Regions from separate parts of the Pseudomonas sp. JQ170C genome, predicted to be linked through region 1. Evidence: riboswitches for the same ligand, from Rfam matches in the RefSeq annotation. Region 1 holds a riboswitch; the other holds the start of a gene.

Region 1 (9,018 bases):
CTGCGGCGGCGACGCACGATGAAGTGATCGACCAGCACCACGCCGAACAGCGGGGCAAACACCGAGCCGATCAGTAGCAGGAAGTTCTGGTACTGCGCCATGGGCGCATAGCAGGCAATCAGGGTGCACAGCACGCCGATGGCCAGGGCCAGGTGCTCGACTTTCAGGCGAACCAGCAGGCCGGTGGAAACCGCTGCCGAATGGATATCGGCAAAGGCCTTTTCCGACTCGTCGAGCAGGATCAGCAGCAGCGGAATACCCAGGCCGGCGCCGGCCAGTGCCAGGAGCAAGGTATTGACCTCCCCTGCAGGAGCAAAGGCCAGGGTATAGGCCACACCCAGGCTCATCATCCATACGTTGCCCACGAAGTAGCCCAGTGCCGTGCCGATGAACACGCGGCTGGCATGGCGACTGAAGCGTGAATAGTCGGCAATCAGCGGCAGCCACGAAAGCGGCATGGCGATGGCGATATCGATGCCCACAGCCAGTGACATCGAGCCATCGCCGGCACGCGCCCACAGGGCGGCAAGATCGGCCTTGGCAAACAGGTTCCAGGTCAGCCACAGGCAGGCCCCGAGCAACAGCCAGATGCCCCACTTGCGCAGGATCTTGCGCACGAAGGTCAACGGCCCGCTGACCGCCAGCAAGGTCGCCAGGGCACCGAAGCACAGGGTCCAGAGCAATGGATTGGTCAGCGCGCTGCCTTCGCCGAAGGCGCGTGCGCCCAGGAGGCTCGCGGCATCGCGCATGACAATGATTTCGAATGAGCCCCAACCGATCAGTTGCAGCAGGTTGAGCAGCGCGGGCAGGCGCGCGCCATCGCGGCCCAGGCTGCGACGCAACGCGGCCATGGACGAGAGCCCCGTGTCGCTGCCGATGACGCCGACGGCCGCCAGCAGCAGGACACCCACGGACGTACCGAGGATGATGGCCAGCACCGCGTTGGCCAGGCCAAGGCCGGGGCCGAGCAAGGCGCCGGTCTGCAGGACCATCAGGCCGATGCCGAGGGAAAACCAGAGGGAGCAGAGATCGCGGCCGCTGAGGACGCGCTGCTGGGTGGTGACCGGGTGGTCGGGGGAAAATTGGCTGGGTGTGCTCACAAAGGGGATCTCGACAGGGAGAGTTTTTTTATTCTTGGGGTCTTTCGCGGGGCAAGCCCGCTCCTTCAGGAGGAGCGGGCTTGCCTCGCGATGCAGCGTCAAACCTTCTTGTACAACTGGCTGCCTTCCTGGCGGAACCGCTCGGCCTGCTCGCGCATGCCGTCCTCGACCGCTACATCCACCGCTTCAATGCGCTGATTGGCGGCGTACTCACGTACTTCCTGGGTGATTTTCATCGAACAGAACTTCGGCCCGCACATCGAGCAGAAGTGGGCGACCTTGGCCGAATCCTTGGGCAGTGTCTCGTCATGGAACGAACGCGCGGTGTCCGGATCAAGGCCCAGGTTGAACTGGTCTTCCCAACGGAACTCGAAGCGCGCCTTGGACAAGGCGTTGTCGCGGATCTGCGCGCCCGGATGGCCCTTGGCAAGGTCGGCGGCATGGGCCGCGATCTTGTAGGTGATGATGCCGGTCTTGACGTCATCCTTGTTCGGCAGGCCCAGGTGCTCCTTGGGCGTCACGTAGCAAAGCATGGCGCAACCGAACCAGCCGATCATCGCCGCACCGATACCGGAGGTGATGTGGTCGTAGCCCGGGGCGATGTCGGTGGTCAGCGGGCCAAGGGTGTAGAACGGCGCTTCGTCGCAGCACTCCAGCTGCTTGTCCATGTTCTCCTTGATCAGTTGCATCGGCACATGGCCCGGGCCTTCGATCATGCACTGCACATCGTGCTTCCAGGCGATCTTGGTCAGCTCGCCGAGGGTCTCCAGCTCACCGAATTGCGCGGCATCGTTGGCGTCGGCAATCGAGCCCGGACGCAGGCCATCGCCCAGCGAGAAGCTGACGTCGTAGGCCTTCATGATTTCGCAGATTTCGTCGAAGTGGGTATAGAGGAAGTTCTCTTTGTGATGCGCCAGGCACCACTTGGCCATGATCGAACCACCACGGCTGACGATACCGGTGACACGCTTGGCGGTCAGCGGTACATACCGCAGCAGCACGCCGGCGTGGATGGTGAAGTAGTCCACGCCCTGCTCGGCCTGCTCGATCAGGGTGTCGCGGAACAGCTCCCAGGTCAGGTCTTCGGCCACGCCGTTGACCTTTTCCAGCGCCTGGTAGATGGGCACGGTGCCGATCGGCACTGGCGAGTTGCGGATGATCCACTCGCGGGTTTCATGGATGTGCTTGCCGGTGGACAGGTCCATCACCGTGTCCGAGCCCCAGCGAATGCCCCAGGTGAGCTTGGCCACCTCTTCTTCGATGGACGAGCCCAGGGCGCTGTTGCCGATGTTGCCGTTGATCTTCACCAGGAAGTTGCGGCCGATGATCATCGGCTCCAACTCCACGTGGTTGATGTTGGCCGGAATGATCGCGCGACCGCGGGCGATTTCCTCACGGACGAATTCGGCGGTGATTTCTTTCGGGATGCTGGCACCGAAACTGTGCCCGGCGTGCTGCTGGCTCAACAGGCCAGCGGCGCGGGCCTCTTGCAGCTTCATGTTCTCGCGGATGGCAACGTATTCCATCTCCGCGGTGATGATGCCTTGGCGCGCGTAGTGCATCTGGCTGACGTTGGCGCCGGCCTTGGCGCGGCGCGGGTTGCGTACATGGGCGAAGCGCAGTTTGGTCAGCTCGGCATCGGCCAGGCGCTGCTGGCCGAAGTCCGACGACAGGCCTTCCAGGCGCTCGGTGTCACCACGGGCGTCGATCCAGGCCGAGCGCACGTCGCCCAGGCCTTTGCGCACATCGATGATGACGTCGGGATCGGTGTAGGGACCGGAGGTGTCGTAGACCAGCACCGGGGCATTAGGCTCGCCGCCGAAGTCGGTGGGGGTGTCATCCAGGCTGATTTCGCGCATGGGTACACGGATGTCCGGGCGCGAGCCTTCGACATAGATTTTGCGCGAGCGGGTGAACGGCTGTACGGACTGTTGATCGACCTGGGCCGACTCACTCAGATTGGCGTATTTTTCTTGTTTACTCATCACAGGCTCTCCAGACGGCTTCCTAGCAGTGGAATGTCGGGGGAGAACCTGAAAGGCACGGACGCACCAAGGACGGTGCTGTGCCAAATGCGCGGTGATGCCTGCAGCTGCAACGGCTGACTCGACATTCCCGGACCTGGCACAAGAGACTCGCCGGGAAAGCGAGAAATCTTGTTCCCTACGCAGGCGCTAACCTGATCAGGTTCAACGGGATCCGGATTATCCGATCTCAGCCTCAACGCAAGGCACCCCGACAAGAACGCGCCCAGTCTAGACTGGACTCACCTGCAAAGCCAACAGTACAAGCACGGCCACGATAAATGGCGCAAATGGCAGATTGTTGCAAAGTGTCCGCGCATCTACACTCACCGGTTCAGAAACACTCAATTGTTCAAGGATCGCCCTATGCTGCGCAAACTTTCACTGGCCCTTGCCGTGTCTTGTGCTACCAACGGAATGGCCTGGGCAGCAGATGTGCCCTTGTCGGCAAAGACCGACCTGGTCAGCGTCTACCAGGAAGCTGTGAACAACAACGCCGACCTCGCCGCAGCCCGCGCCGACTATGGCGCACACAAGGAAGTGGTACCCCAGGCCCGCGCCGGCCTGCTGCCGAACCTGTCGGCCGGTGCCGATATGCTGAACACCCGTACCAAGCTCGACAGCCCTTCGATTACCTCCAACCGCAGCGGCAATTCCTGGCAGGCAACCCTGGCCCAGCCGGTCTTTCGTGCCGATCGCTGGTTCCAGTTGCAAGCCGCCGAAGCGGTCAACGAACAGGCGGCCCTGGAGCTGTCGGCCACCGAGCAGAACCTGATCCTGCAAACTGCGGAAAACTACTTCGCCGTGCTGCGCGCCCAGGACACCCTGGCCTCGACCAAGGCCGAAGAAGCGGCCTTCAAGCGCCAGCTTGACCAGTCCAATGAACGTTTCGACGTAGGCCTTTCCGACAAGACCGACGTGCTCCAGTCCCAGGCCAGCTACGACACGGCACGGGCCAACCGCATCGTCGCCCAGCGCCAGGTCGACGACGCCTTTGAAGCGTTGATCACCCTCACCAACCGCTACTACAACTCGGTACAGGGCATCGTCCACACCCTGCCGGTGCAGGTACCGGTCCCCAACGACGCCAAGGCCTGGGTAGAAACCGCCGGCAAACAGAACCTCAACTTGCTGGCGACCAACCATGCCGTCGATGCTGCCGAAGAAACCCTGCGCCAGCGCAAGGCCGGGCATGCACCGACCGTGGATGCGATAGCGCAATACCAGAAAGGCGACAATGACAACCTGGGCTTCAGCAACCCCAACCTCGGCGGGACCATCAGTGGCGATGTCGAGCAGACCAGCGTCGGCCTGCAGCTGAACATCCCGATCTACAGCGGCGGCCTGATCAGCTCCCAGGTGCGTGAGGCGTACCAGCGCTTGAACCAGACCGAACAGCAGCGCGAAAGCCTGCGCCGCCAGGTGGTGGAAAACACCCGTAACCTGCACCGCGCGGTGAACACCGACGTAGAACAGGTACAGGCGCGCAAGCAGTCGATCATCTCCAACCAGAGCGCGCTGGAAGCCACGGAAATCGGCTACCAGGTCGGTACCCGCAACATCGTCGACGTGCTCGATGCCCAGCGCCAGCTGTACACCTCGGTGCGCGACTACAACAACACCCGCTACGACTACATTCTCGACAACCTGCGCCTGAAGCAGGCGGCGGGCACCTTGAGCCCGCAGGATCTGACGGACTTGGCCCGGTACTTGAAACCGGACTACAACCCGGACAAGGACTTCCTGCCGCCTGATCTGGCGGCTGCGGCCAAGGCGAATTTCGACGCCAGGCCTTGAACCCATCGCCGGCAATGCCGGCTCCCACACGCGAAAGTGCGGGGGCCGGCATTGCCAGCGATAGAACGCACCGCGTTATTGAATCAACCGCCCCAAACCTTCCAGCAAGCGCTGCAACGCGCCCTGGTTGGCTTTCATCACCGCCCGCCCCGCCTCGCCCATGCGCTGCGCATCCTGCGGCAACTCGATCAGGCGCTGAACCTGCGCCGCCAGCCCCTGGGCATCCTCCACCTCCTGCAACGCCCCTGCCTCGCGCAACATCGCCGCGATTTCCAGGAAGTTGAACAGGTGCGGCCCACTGAGCACAGGCAATGACAAGGCCGCCGGCTCCAGCAAGTTATGCCCGCCATTGGGCACCAGGCTACCGCCTACGAAGGCGATATCGGCCAGCGCATAGAGGAACAGCAGCTCCCCCATGGTGTCGCCCAGCAACACGGCGGTTTCTGCATTCACCGGCTCGGCGCTGGAGCGGCGGATCGTCGGGAACTGCGCACAGCACAACTCGAACACCGTGTTGAACCGCTCCGGGTGCCGCGGCACCAGGATCAGCAAGGCGTCGGCATGCTGCGCGAGCAACTGGCGATGGGCGGCGAGAATCACTTCGTCTTCGCCTTCATGGGTGCTGGCGGCGATCCACACCGGGCGCTGGCTGGCCTGCCACTGTGCCCGCAGGTCACGCGCGCGGGGCAGCAGTTGCTCGTCGATGCGCAGATCGAACTTGATCGAGCCGGTCACTTGCACGCATTGCGCCCGTGCCCCCAGTTGGCGGAAGCGCTCGGCTTCGGCCTCGGTCTGCACGGCAATGAAATTCATCTCGGCCAGCATCGGCCGGGTCAGCCCGGCAAAGCGGGCATAGCCACGGGCCGAACGCTCGGACAATCGCGCATTGGCCAGGGCTACCGGGATACCGCGCCTGGCGCATTGGTGGATGTGGTTGGGCCAAAGCTCGGTCTCCATGATCACCGCCAGCCGGGGCTGGATATGATCAAGGAAGCGCCCGGCGGCCCAAGGCAGGTCATAGGGCAGGTAACAATGCTGGATCCGTGGCTCGTCGGCGAACATCGCTTGCACGCGCTCAGAGCCGGTCGGGGTCATGCAGGTGATGGTGATCGGCAGCTGTGGATAAGCCTTGAGCAGCGCGCGGATCATCGGCGCGGCGGCAATGCTCTCGCCCACCGACACGGCATGCACCCAAATCCCGCCCTTGGCCATGGCCGGCAGGTTCAGGGCAAAGCGTTCGCCGATGCGTTGAGCATAAGCCGGCGCCTTGCGTGAGCGCAGGAACAGGCGCAGCGCAACCAGCGGCAGGCCCAGGTGAAACAGCAGGGAATAAAGGGTTCTGTTCATGGTGCCAAAGTGTACTAGCCAATGGCGCGCAAGTGCACTGCGAAGCGCTCGGCCAACCACTGCGCAGCAGGCCCGAGGGGTTCATCGCGTCGCCACACCAGCTCGACCACCAGCGGCGGTGGCGTCCACTCGCTGCTCAGCTCGACCATATGCGCATGGTAGGTCGGATACTGCACCACATGCCGGGGCAACCAGGCCCAGCCCAGGCCGCGCATCAGCAACTCAGCAATCGCGTAGAAGCTGTCTGCGCGCCAGATCTGCGGGCTGATGGGTTCGCCTCCCGGATAACCGCTTGCCTGGGGCGTAATCAGCAGTTGCCGGTGCCGGGCCAGTTGCTGGCGGTTGACCCGCAATAACCCGGCCAGGGGATGGTTGACGGCGCAGACCGTGACCATCTCTACCTGCCCAAGGGTCCGGCGTTCCAGCGCTGGCGGCATCTGTTCATGGTGGAACAGCAACCCCAGGTCTGCGCGGCGTTCTACCAGCTTGCGCGCCACATCGCCCTGCGCGCCGCTGGCAAGTTGCACTTCCAGCGAGGGAAATTGCTGGGCCAGTTGATCAAGGCTGTCGATCACCGGCTGATACGGCATGGCCTCGTCCTGGGCCACCCGCAACTGCGCCTCCTGCCCCCGCATCAGCGCCAGCGCCCGGCCATCGAGCCGCTCGCATTGGCGCAACAACTCCCGGGCATCCTCCAGCAAGGCGGCGCCGGCCTCGGTCAGCCGCGGCTGGCGGCCACTGCTGCGCTCGAACAAGGTGACGCCCAGGTCCGCCTCAAGCAGCGCGATGGCATTGCTCACGGCTGACTGGGCCTTGCGCTGGGTGCGGGCGACCGCAGAGAACGACCGCAGCTCGGCCACCCTCACGAACAGACGCAGTTGCTCCAGATTCCATTGCTCGGCCATGCAACCTATCTCCATAAAAGATAGGTAATGACTTTACCCCATCCAGGCTTGCTCTAGAATGCCCAGCCAGAACAGAGGACAGCCCCCATGAATGCCTATACCTACCTGGCCATTGCCATTTGCGCCGAAGTCATCGCCACCGCCTCGATGAAGGCCGTGAAGGGCCTGAGCACACCCCTGCCCTTGCTGCTGATGGTCTGCGGCTATGCCGTGGCGTTCTGGATGCTGACCCTGGTGGTGCGCAGCATTCCGGTGGGTATTGCCTACGCCATCTGGTCGGGGTTGGGCATCGTGCTGATCAGCATTGCGGCATTGGTGATCTACGGGCAAAAGCTGGACCTCCCGGCGATGCTCGGCATGGCCATGATTGTCGGTGGCGTGGTGGTGATCCAGCTGTTCTCGAAAACCGCCGGGCATTGATCCGCTTCACAGGCTGTATACTGGGCGTCTGTCCAAGCTTGTGAGGTACATGCATGCCATCCGTTATTTCCACCGACGTCCTGATCGTCGGCGCAGGGGTCGCAGGCCTCTGGCTCAATGCTCGCCTGCGTCGCCTGGGTTACTCGACGGTAGTGGTGGAACGCGCCAGCCTCGGTGGCGAGCAGACCCTCAAATCCCAAGGCATCATTCACGGCGGCGCCAAGTACGCCCTGCATGGCGCCCTGACCGGCGCCTCCGAAGCGATCGCCGACATGCCGCGACGCTGGCGCGAGGCCCTGGCTGGCAATGGCGAACTGGACCTGTCCGGTGTGCGCCTGCTGTCCGAAGCCCATTACCTGTGGTCGCCCGGCACCCTGGCCGGCAACCTCACCAGCTTTTTCGCCAGCAAGGCGGTGCGTGGCCGGGTCGATCAGGTCAAGGGCGAGCAACTGCCGCCTGCCCTGCAGGACCGTGCCTTCAAGGGCAAGGTCTACCGCCTGGCTGAACTGGTCATTGATGTGCCCAGCCTGCTGACCCGCCTGGCGGAACTGGCCGGCGACAGCTTGCTGGCCGGCGAGCAGATCGAACCGCTGCAAAACGGCGGCGAGCTGGTCGGCTTGCGCGTCGATGGTCGCGAAATCCGTGCCCAGCGTGTCGTGCTCAGCGCCGGCGCCGGCAATGCCGGCCTGCTGGAAACACTGGGCCTGAAGCAACCGGCCATGCAGCGTCGACCGCTGCACATGGTCATGGCCAAGGGTTCCAGCCTCAAGCCGCTGTATGCCCACTGCCTGGGTGGCGGCCCCAAGCCGCGCATTACCGTTACCAGCCATCCGGCTGCCGATGGTCAGTGGGTCTGGTACCTGGGGGGCGACCTGGCCGAAGCCGACGGTGTGGCCCGCGAACCGGACGCACAGATTGCAGCGGCGAAAAAAGAAGTCGCCAGCCTGCTGCCCTGGATCGACCTGAGCCAGGTGCGCTGGGCAACCGTGCGCATCGACCGCGCCGAACCTGCACAGTCTGGCCTGGTGCGCCCCGACAACGCCTTCCTCGCCGAGCAGGATCGCTTGCTGGTGGGCTGGCCGACCAAGCTGGCCCTCGCGCCAGACTTCGCCGACCGGGTGCTGGCCAACCTTGAGCGTGACGGCATCAAGCCTACCGCCAGCGCAGCCTTGCCTGACCTGCCGAAACCACCGATGGCGGTGCCGGTCTGGGAGCAACTGCTGCCATGAGCCTGCCAACCCTTCACGGTCTGCACCGCCCCTTGGGCAGCACCGGCCTGCGGGTTTCGCCGCTGGGCCTGGGTACGGTCAAGCTGGGCCGTGACCAAGGGGTCAAGTACCCCAACGGCTTTACGATCCCCGACGATGACCAGGCTCGCCTGCTGCTCCAGCAAGCGCGCGAGCTGGGCATCAACCTGATCGACAC
Region 2 (9,018 bases), 2.4 Mb from region 1:
GCCAATGACCACAATCGCAATTGCCACCGTCAACCACCGTGCGCGGGAGCTGGCACCCGGTTTTATCGTCAGCCTGATCGCGGCGGCGGCGGCGAGTTTTTTGAGTGAGCACTACGACGCGCCGGTGATGCTGTTTGCCCTGTTACTGGGGATGGCCCTGAACTTTCTCTCGGTCGACGGGCGCTGCAAGGCCGGTATCGAGTTCACCGCGCGCACGGTGCTGCGCATCGGGGTCGCGCTGCTGGGCATGCGCATTACCCTGGAGCAGATAGCCAGCCTTGGCTGGAAGCCGGTGGCGCTGGTCATCATCATTGTGGTGGTGACCATTGGCGTGTCGATGGTGGTTGCCAAGGCAATGGGCTTCAACCGCCTGTTCGGCATGTTGACCGGCGGGGCGACGGCCATCTGCGGGGCGTCGGCGGCACTGGCCCTGGCGGCGGCGTTGCCGGCGCACAAGCAGAAGGAACACGCCACGCTGTTTACGGTGATTGGTGTGTCGGCGCTGTCGACCCTGGCGATGATCCTCTACCCGATGATTGCCGACTGGCTGCAGTTGTCGCCGCCGCAGGCCGGGGTGTTCCTGGGCGCCACCATCCACGATGTGGCGCAGGTGGTGGGGGCGGGCTACAGCATGGGCACCGAGACCGGCGATGTGGCCACCGTAGTGAAACTGATGCGGGTGGCGATGTTGCTGCCGGTGATCGTGGTGGCGGCGATGATTACCCGGCGCGCCGGGGACGACGCCAGTGGGCAGCGGCCGCCGCTGTTGCCGTGGTTCGCGGTGGGGTTTGTGCTGCTGGCGTGCCTGAACAGTACCGGTTGGGTTCCTGCGCTGGTGCAGGGTGGGGTCAACGACCTGTCGCGCTGGTGCCTGGTGGTGGCGATCAGTGCGTTGGGGATGAAGACCCAGCTCAAGGAGCTGGCCAAGGTCGGGATCAAGCCCATTGCCTTGATGGTGGGGGAGACGGTGTTCCTGGTCTTGCTGGTGCTGGCCTTGATGCATTGGGGGTTGTAGCCCCCAGTGGGAGCGGGCTGGCCCCGCGAGAGGCCCCAGGGTCGTACACATCCGGATCTATCGGCAAGGTTCAAGATCCATCGCGGGGCAAGGCCGCTCCTACAGTGGCCGTTGGGCGTCCAGGCCCATCTGCCAGAAGTCGGCTTCCAGCCGTGAGGCCTGGGCGAAGACCTTCACCAGCTCCTCGAACCGACGTTCGGTCATGGCCCGTGAAGCCAGGTCGTCCAGGTGGGCCCGGGCCGCTGTCGCTACCGCCTGGTAGCCGGCACCGGCGTATTCGCCGATCCACTCGCGGTACGGGTGATCGGCCAGGGCTTCGATCCCCTCGGGGCTCAGGTTGCGACCGATTTCGGCATAGCCGATGACGCAGGGCGCCAGGGCCACATGCAGGTCAAGCAGGTCGCCTGCCGCACCGCAGTCCAGGACGAAACGGGTATAGGCCACGGTCGCCTGGTGTTCCGGCGTGGCCGCCAGCGCTTCAGGCGACAGGCCCCAACGCTGGCACAGGCGCACGTGCAGTTCGGTCTCGTCGAGGATGGCCGCCAGCCCCGCCTGGGCCGAGCGGATGTCGGCCAGGGTACGGCTCTTGTAGGCGGCCAGCGCCCAGGAGCGGGCAAACTGGATCAGGAACAGGTAGTCCTGCACCAGGTATTTGCGAAAGGCCGGCTGGGGCAGGGTGCCGGCGCCCATCTGGCGAACGAAGTCGTGGTCGACGTAGCTGTTCCAGTCGGCGGCTGCGGCCTGCTTGAGGCGCTCGAAGATGTCCATGGATTACCCCTTGAGGTCGTAGGCGGCGTCGAAAAAGGCATGTTCCAGCGCGACGGCGCGCAGGAAGAAGTCGGTACTGATCTGCGCCTGGGCAGGGCCTACCCGGTCTAGCTCGGCGCGCAGGAAGGCGACAAAGGCCTGGAAGTCCGGGTTGTCGTGCAGGGTGATCCACTCGGCGTGTTCAAAGCGTGGCGGCAGTGCCTTGGGCGCGCGCAGTGCCCAGTCCAGGTACAGGCCTTCGGCCACGTTGAGCACTGCCAGGGCAGCAGCGTAGGAGCGGGTGGCCGCCGCTTCCTGCATGATCGCCTTGAAGCCTGCGGTGGGCAGCGAATCCGGTGCTTGCAGGCGTTGCGCCTCGCTCACGCCCAGCGCCTCGAAGGCCCGCAGGAAATAGGTGTTCTCTTCCCCCGAAATCACCCCGGTAAAGCGCCCCAGGCGAAGGCGCGCCTCGAAGGTGTCGGCCGTGGCAATGGCGGCGCCCAGCAGGGTCAGAAAGCTGTCGATGAAGCGATGGTCCTGGATCAGGTAATTGACCATGACGGTATCGTCCAGGGTGCCGGCCATCAGTTCGTTGACGAAGCGATGTTCGATGCACTGGGTCCAGCGTGGTTCGCTCTGGCGGCGAAGGGTGTCGGTAAAGCGTTCGGTCATCCTGCTGTCCTCATTGATGGCGACAGCGAGACCGGTTGTTGCAGACATGGGCGGCCTCGCAGTGAGACCGGCAAAAAGGCAGGTTGGCTATTCCCATCCCTTCGCCGGCATGATCCGGATCAGGTGTTAAGGGTCACCGCGCTGCGTGTGCCAGCGGTTTCTCAGCCCGTTGCCGGGCTCCCCTTGGTGGGCCGAATCTATACAGCAAGCGCACAGGAATGTCACGTTGCCCGCCAGGCTCGGTACGAAAAGCCTTGATACTCGGTGAGGCTGCGTTGAAAACAGCCTTGCCTGACCTTCGTCTCAAACCTTTTCATACAGAGCCTAGGCAGCCTAGTGGATGCTCGAGGCCAGCTCGAAAATCGGCATGTACATCAAGATCACGATAAAGCCGATCAACAGCCCGATGAAGGTCATCAGCAACGGCTCGAACAGGCGCACGAACCACTCGATCCAGCGGCCGATCTCTTCGTCGTAGAAGTCGGCGCTGCGTTCCATCATCTGCCCCAGGTTGCCCGACTGCTCACCGGCGCGCAGCAAGCGCAGCGACACCGGCGTAACCAGCTGCCCGGCCTCCAGCGCCGCCGACAGCGACAAGCCCTCGCGCACCCGTTCGCAGGCGTGCTCCAGGCGCTGGCTGGCAGCAGCCCCCAGCAGGCCGCGGGCCATCTGCATGGCCGTCAGGATCGGGATGCCGCCCTGAAGCAGAATCCCCAGCGAGCGGTAGAACCGTGCCAGTTCATACATCACCAGCCGCCGGTGCAGGGCCGGCAAGCGTTCGAGTTGACGGTTGAGCCAGCGCCGTACGCGCGGGTCGCGGCGCAGCACGAACATTGCCACCATCGTTGCGACAAAGCCGATGCCCAGGGGTGCCTGGTGGGCATGCAGGAACATACCGGCCTGCATCAACAACCGCGACAGCCAGGGCAGTTCCGTGCCCAGGCCCTCGAACACCAGGCTGAAACGCGGCACCACATAGCCGAGCAGGAACAGCACCACGCCGCCGCCGACCAACAACAGCAACAGCGGGTAAATCGAGGCGCTGATGATCTTCTGGCGGACTTCGTCCATGCGCTGGCGATAGGCAACATAGCGGCCCAGGGCATCCCCCAGGGCACCGGTCTTTTCGCTGGACTGCACCAGGGCGACGTAGAGCGGCGGGAACACACTCGGCAACTGGGCTAGCGACTGGGAGAACGACTTGCCTTCGTACAACAGGCGCACCAGCTCGCCCAGGGTCTTGCGGGCCTGGGGCGCCGACTCTTTCTCGGCCAGGCTTTCCAGGGCGTCGATCAGCGGCAGGCCGGCGTTGAGCAGGGTGGTCAGTTCCTGGCTGAACAGCACCAGGTCGAACACCTCGCCACGCCGCCAGCGCAGCTTGGCGAAGCGCTCGCAACTGCGCACGCTGACCACCCGCAGGCCTTGCTGCTCGGCCTGCTGGCGGGCTTGTCCGGCATCCTGGGCGTCCAGCGTCAGCAGGACCACGCCAGCCTTGCCCAGAGCCTTGAGCTCATAGCGCATGGGTCGTTCCTCCACTTACTGCCAGCTGGTGATCTCGGCGTTTTCACCGTCACCACCGGGTTGGCCGTCCTTGCCCATCGACAGCAGGTCGTACTCACCGTTCTCGCCAGGCTGGCGGTAGATGTAGTTGCGGCCCCACGGGTCCTGGGGGACTTTTTTCTGCAAGTACGGCCCGGACCAGCGGGTTTCGTCGCTGGGGGCCACGACCAGTGCGTTCAGGCCTTGCTCGGAATTGGGGTAATGCCCTACCTCCAGCCGATACAGGTCCAGGGCCTTGCTCAGGCCTTCGATTTGCGCCCGTGCCACCTTGGCTTCGGAGCGCCCCAACTGGCTGAAATACTTGGGCGCGACGATCCCCGCCAACAACCCCAGCACCACCAGCACCACCAGCAGTTCGAGCAGGGTGAACCCCTGTTGTGCGCGTTTCTTGTTGTACATGACCAGCCCTCCATTGTGCGTCTGCAAGGCCTCATGCAAATGCCGTGCGCGTCTGCGCCAAGCCTTTGCGCCACGGGCATGGCAAGGCGGCACAGTGCTTGCGTCAGTGAATGAAAGCCTCGGCAATCGGGGCATATGCCCCACTTTTCGGGGGACGCAACGGGGAGGGCGGCATTATGCGCTGGCTCACTGCAGGAATGTTTGTATGGCTGGCCTCGACCAGCCCGGCCCAGGCCGATGTCTACATCTCGATCAAGGCCGACGGCAGCTACGTGCTGTCCAACGTCCATCGACCCGGGCGCGCGTACCAGCGCGTGATCAGCGAGCCGGGGGCGAGTCTGGCCAGCAGCGGCCAGGCGCAACTGATCACCGGCATGCCCTATGCCAAGGTGGTTGCGGCGGCGGCCAAGGCCAACGATTTGCCCGAAGCCCTGCTGCATGCGGTGATCCAGGCCGAATCGCGCTACGACCCCAATGCCCGCTCGGCCAGTGGCGCGGTGGGCCTGATGCAACTGATGCCCGACACCGCCAAGGAGCTGGGCGTCAAGAACGCGTTGGACCCGGCCTCCAACGTGCAGGGCGGGGCGCGCTACTTGAAACGCATGCTCACCCTCTTTGACAACGACATCACCCTGGCGGTGGCCGCGTACAACGCCGGGCCCGATGCCGTGATGCGCCGCGGACGGGTGGTGCCGCCGTATGCCGAGACCCAGCGCTACGTGCCCAAGGTGCTGCGCCAGTACCGGCGGTTGCAGGGCTTGGCCGTGGATGCGCCGCTGTGAGGGCTTATCGCGGGGCAAGCCCGCTCCCACAGGTGCTGCGTCAGTACCGGCGGTTGCAAGGCTTGGCCGTGGATGCGCCGCTGTGAGGGCTTATCGCGGGGCAAGCCCGCTCCCACAGGTGCTGCGCCAGTACCGGCGGTTGCAGGGCCTGGCCGTGGATGCGCCGCTGTGAGGGCTTATCGCGGGGCAAGCCCGCTCCCACAGGTGCTGCGCCAGTACCGGCGGTTGCAGGGCTTGGCCGTGGATGCGCCGCTGTGAGGGCTTATCGCTTTCGTAGCCGCTGCCGCCAGGCTGCGATCGACTGCGTAGCAGTCGCCAGAGGGCACTACGACCGCTTCGCGGCCGATCGCAGCCTGACGGCAGCGGCTACACCCGCGTATCCCCGTTCAGTGGGGAATGCCGGGGAATCCAAAGTGCAGGGCGGGGCCCGATGCCGTGATGCCCCGCGATAAGGGCTTCCCCCGTTTAGTGGGGAATACCGGGGAATCCCCCCCAATCAAGATTCAGTACCCGCTCCAAGCTTCTGATAAATAACTAAAAAACCATCTGGCACGGGGCTTGCTCAAGCCTTCTCAGAGAACCCAAGGCACCAGCGGAGGTGCACGATGACCCCCCTTAAAGGCTCTGTCCTTACCTCATTGCTGCTGGCCGCTGCCACTTTGGGTTGGCAGGACGTCAGCGAGGCTGCGGTGCGTTGCGAACGCAACCTGGTGGCCAACGTGGTTGCCCTCGATCAGCCGCTGATGTTCAACCGGCTGGGGGCGCAGAACGCCAATGGCATGATGTTCGCCCTGCGCCGCGACGTGGTCGACGAGCACAATGTCTCCCTGGCCCATGGCGGGGCCGCGGTGCCGGGCAAGGTGACGCTGCGGCCCGACAAGCGGCCACGGCCCATTGTGCTGCGGGTGGCCGCCGGTGACTGCCTGACCGTGAATCTGCAGAACCTCCTGGCCTATCAGGCCAACCCGAACAAACACGGTATCGATCACGAAGAAGAAAACGAAGGCGAAGAAAACGAGGCCGAAGAGAACGAGTTCGAGAACGAAGGCAACGAACAAGGTGACGAGAGCTTTGTGGTCGATGACCAGGTCACCGACCGCCATGTGGGCTTCCAGGTCAACGGTATGCAGGCGGTCAACAGCATCGGTGACATCGCCGCCAACACCGGCCGCAACGGCAACTTCCTGATCGCCCCCGGCGCCACCCGTACCTACACCTTGTATGCCGAGCGCGAAGGCGCCTTCGCCGCCACCAGCCAGGGTGCCACCTTCGGCGGCCAGGGCGGCGCCGGCAACGTCGCCAACGGCCTGTTCGGCCAGGTGGTGGTGCTGCCCAAGTATGCCCGCACCTACCGCAATACCCTGACCGAGGAAGAGATGCGCCTGGCCACCACCGGCCGGGCACCGACCGGCCAGCCGATCGTCGATTACCAGGCGCGCTATCCGCAGCGCGAACCCTGGATCCGCGAAGGCAAGGCCGGCTCGCCGATCATCGCCATGGTCGATGGCAGCGAGATCATTTCCAGTGAATCCGATGCCGTGGTCATGGGCCCCAACACCGATGGCAGCTTCCCGCCGTCCACCTACCCGCTGGAGAGCATCGGCAAGCGCAACCCGGCGGTGCCCAACCGCCTGGAGCCGTTCCGCGACTTCGCCGCCCAGTTCACCGATGAAGCGGCCGCCACCCAGGCCTTCCCCGGCTACTGGGCCGACCCGGTCATGGGCCATGTGCTGGAGCCGACCCGCGACTCGTTCATGATCAACTACGGTTCCGGCGGCATGGGCGCCGAAGTGGTGGCCAACCGCCTGGGCGTGGGGCCGATGCACGACTGCCTGTCGTGCTCCTATGAAGAGTTTTTCCTGAGCTCGCACACCGTCGGTGACGTGGCGATGCTGGTCGATGTGCCCGCCAACATCGGCCTTGAAAACATTCGCCCGGGGCAGACCCCGAGCGCCGAGCAGATCGGCGTCAAGGCCACCATGGCCCTGTACCCGGCAGAGCCTGCCAACGTCAACCACAGCTACATTGGTGACTTCGTCAAGTTCCGCAACACCCACAACGGCCACGAGCAGCACATTTTCCACCTGCACGGGCACCAGTGGCTGTTCAACCCCAATGACGACAACTCCGACTATGTCGACGCCCAGGGCATTGGCCCGGGGGTGGGCTACACCTATGAAATCGCCAACGGCGGTTCGGGCAACCGGAACCGGGTCGCGGGCGATGCGATCTACCACTGCCACTTCTATCCGCACTTTGCCCAAGGCATGTGGAGCATGTGGCGGGTACATGATGTGTTCGAGGAAGGCACCCGCCTTGAGGTGTCCAACCAGGGCGAAGACGGCTATCACAGCCAACCCTATGCCTTGCGCAGTGGCAAACCGGCTGCCGGTGCCCGGGCCCTGCCCGACGGCGAGATTGTCGCCGGCACGCCTATTCCGGCCATTGTGCCGCTGCCAGGCAAGGCCATGGCGCCGATGCCGGGCAAAGTGGCGGTGATTCCAAAACTGGCGCCGACCCTGGTGGCCGAAAACGATGACGATGACGACGAAGAGGAAGCCGGCGATGACGACTCCGGTCACCACGACCAGGCCCCCCGTGCCATTGGCTCGCTGGTACTGGTAGACCGCAGTGACCTCAACGCCGACGGCAGCCTGAAGAACCCTGGCTATCCATTCTGGATCGGCGGCATGGAAAGTACCGTCGGCCAACGTCCGCCAACCCCACCGCTGGACATGCTCGACCCCGACAAGGCCACCGCGCTGAAAAACACCGGCAAAGCCCTGTGGGCCAACCTGGACCCGAATCAGGTCGGCGGTTGGGACGGTGGTTTGCCTCGCCATTCCCTCGACGGCATGGCCGCCGGTGGCGAAGCAATCACTACCACCACCGCGCTGGACTTCACCAAGTCGATCACCAAGGCCAAGGCGGTGTTCCTGCCGGAGGAGGGCACCGACGTCGAGCAGGCGGCGATGAGCTTCCATTCCAAGCTTGAACACCCCAGCTACGCCGTGCTGCCCGACAGCCAGATGGTGCCGCGCAACTTCCGCACCAATGGTGCCGCCCCCACGGCAGGCGCACCGTTCTTCGAGCCCTGCATGGACGACCGCGCCAAGCGCCTGACCCTGGCGGCCGGCACCGGTGAGTTCAACAGCGGCGAACGCCTGGACGCCATGACGTTTACCGGCTCCTCGACCTTTACCGCCGACCGTCCGCGTATCTACAAGGGCGCCAACATCCAGTTCGACGCGGTGTACAACAAGGTCGGCTACCACTTCCCGCAGGCGCGCATCATTGCCCTGTGGGAAGACGCCTGGCCGGTGATCAACAAACAGCGCCCACCAGAGCCGCTGGTGATGCGCATGAACACCTTCGATTGCGTGATGTACCAGCACACCAACCTGATCCCGTCGTACTACGAGATGGACGACTACCAGGTGCGTACCCCCACCGACGTGATCGGCCAGCACATCCACCTGCCCAAGTGGGACCTGACCGCCGCCGACGGCTCGGCCAACGGCTGGAACTACGAAGACGGCATTCTCTCGCCCGGCACTGTCGTCGAGCGTATCCATGCCATTCGCGAGTTCAACCAGTGCCAGAGCAGCGGTGACCCGCGCGAAGGCACCGCCGAGTGCCCGGTGGCCAGGCCCCACCCGTTCTTCGGCCGCTACGGGCGGGCCGACTGGATGGGCGCGCGCACGGCCATGCAACGCTGGTTCGCCGACCCTGTGGTCAACGTGCATAACGTCGACCGGGGCCTGGGCACCATCTTCACCCACGACCACCTCGGCCCATCGACTCACCAGCAACTGGGCCTGTATGCCACCGTCCTGGCGGAAC

What was found. A riboswitch is a leader RNA that binds a small molecule or an ion and turns the genes downstream of it on or off. The one in region 1 is predicted to bind thiamine pyrophosphate.
Region 2: another riboswitch for thiamine pyrophosphate. It lies ahead of U9R80_RS13395 (TenA family protein); the one in region 1 lies ahead of thiC (phosphomethylpyrimidine synthase ThiC).

The regions. Positions count from the first base shown of each region.
Region 1 covers NZ_CP141608.1:491,919-500,936, reverse strand. The annotation lists gene cytX (putative hydroxymethylpyrimidine transporter CytX) at 1-1,100, opposite strand, end outside; gene thiC (phosphomethylpyrimidine synthase ThiC) at 1,199-3,085, opposite strand; TPP riboswitch at 3,244-3,348, opposite strand; gene U9R80_RS02165 (TolC family outer membrane protein) at 3,491-4,921, shown strand; gene waaA (lipid IV(A) 3-deoxy-D-manno-octulosonic acid transferase) at 4,997-6,268, opposite strand; gene U9R80_RS02155 (LysR family transcriptional regulator) at 6,283-7,173, opposite strand; gene U9R80_RS02150 (DMT family transporter) at 7,261-7,593, shown strand; gene U9R80_RS02145 (NAD(P)/FAD-dependent oxidoreductase) at 7,647-8,822, shown strand; gene U9R80_RS02140 (aldo/keto reductase) at 8,819-9,018, shown strand, end outside.
Region 2 covers NZ_CP141608.1:2,903,369-2,912,386, forward strand. The annotation lists gene U9R80_RS13380 (Rieske (2Fe-2S) protein) at 1-8, shown strand, start outside; gene U9R80_RS13385 (YeiH family protein) at 5-1,015, shown strand; gene U9R80_RS13390 (TenA family protein) at 1,115-1,783, opposite strand; gene U9R80_RS13395 (TenA family protein) at 1,787-2,434, opposite strand; TPP riboswitch at 2,514-2,628, opposite strand; gene U9R80_RS13400 (type II secretion system F family protein) at 2,768-3,955, opposite strand; gene gspG (type II secretion system major pseudopilin GspG) at 3,971-4,393, opposite strand; gene U9R80_RS13410 (lytic transglycosylase domain-containing protein) at 4,570-5,175, shown strand; gene mnxG (manganese-oxidizing multicopper oxidase MnxG) at 5,781-9,018, shown strand, end outside.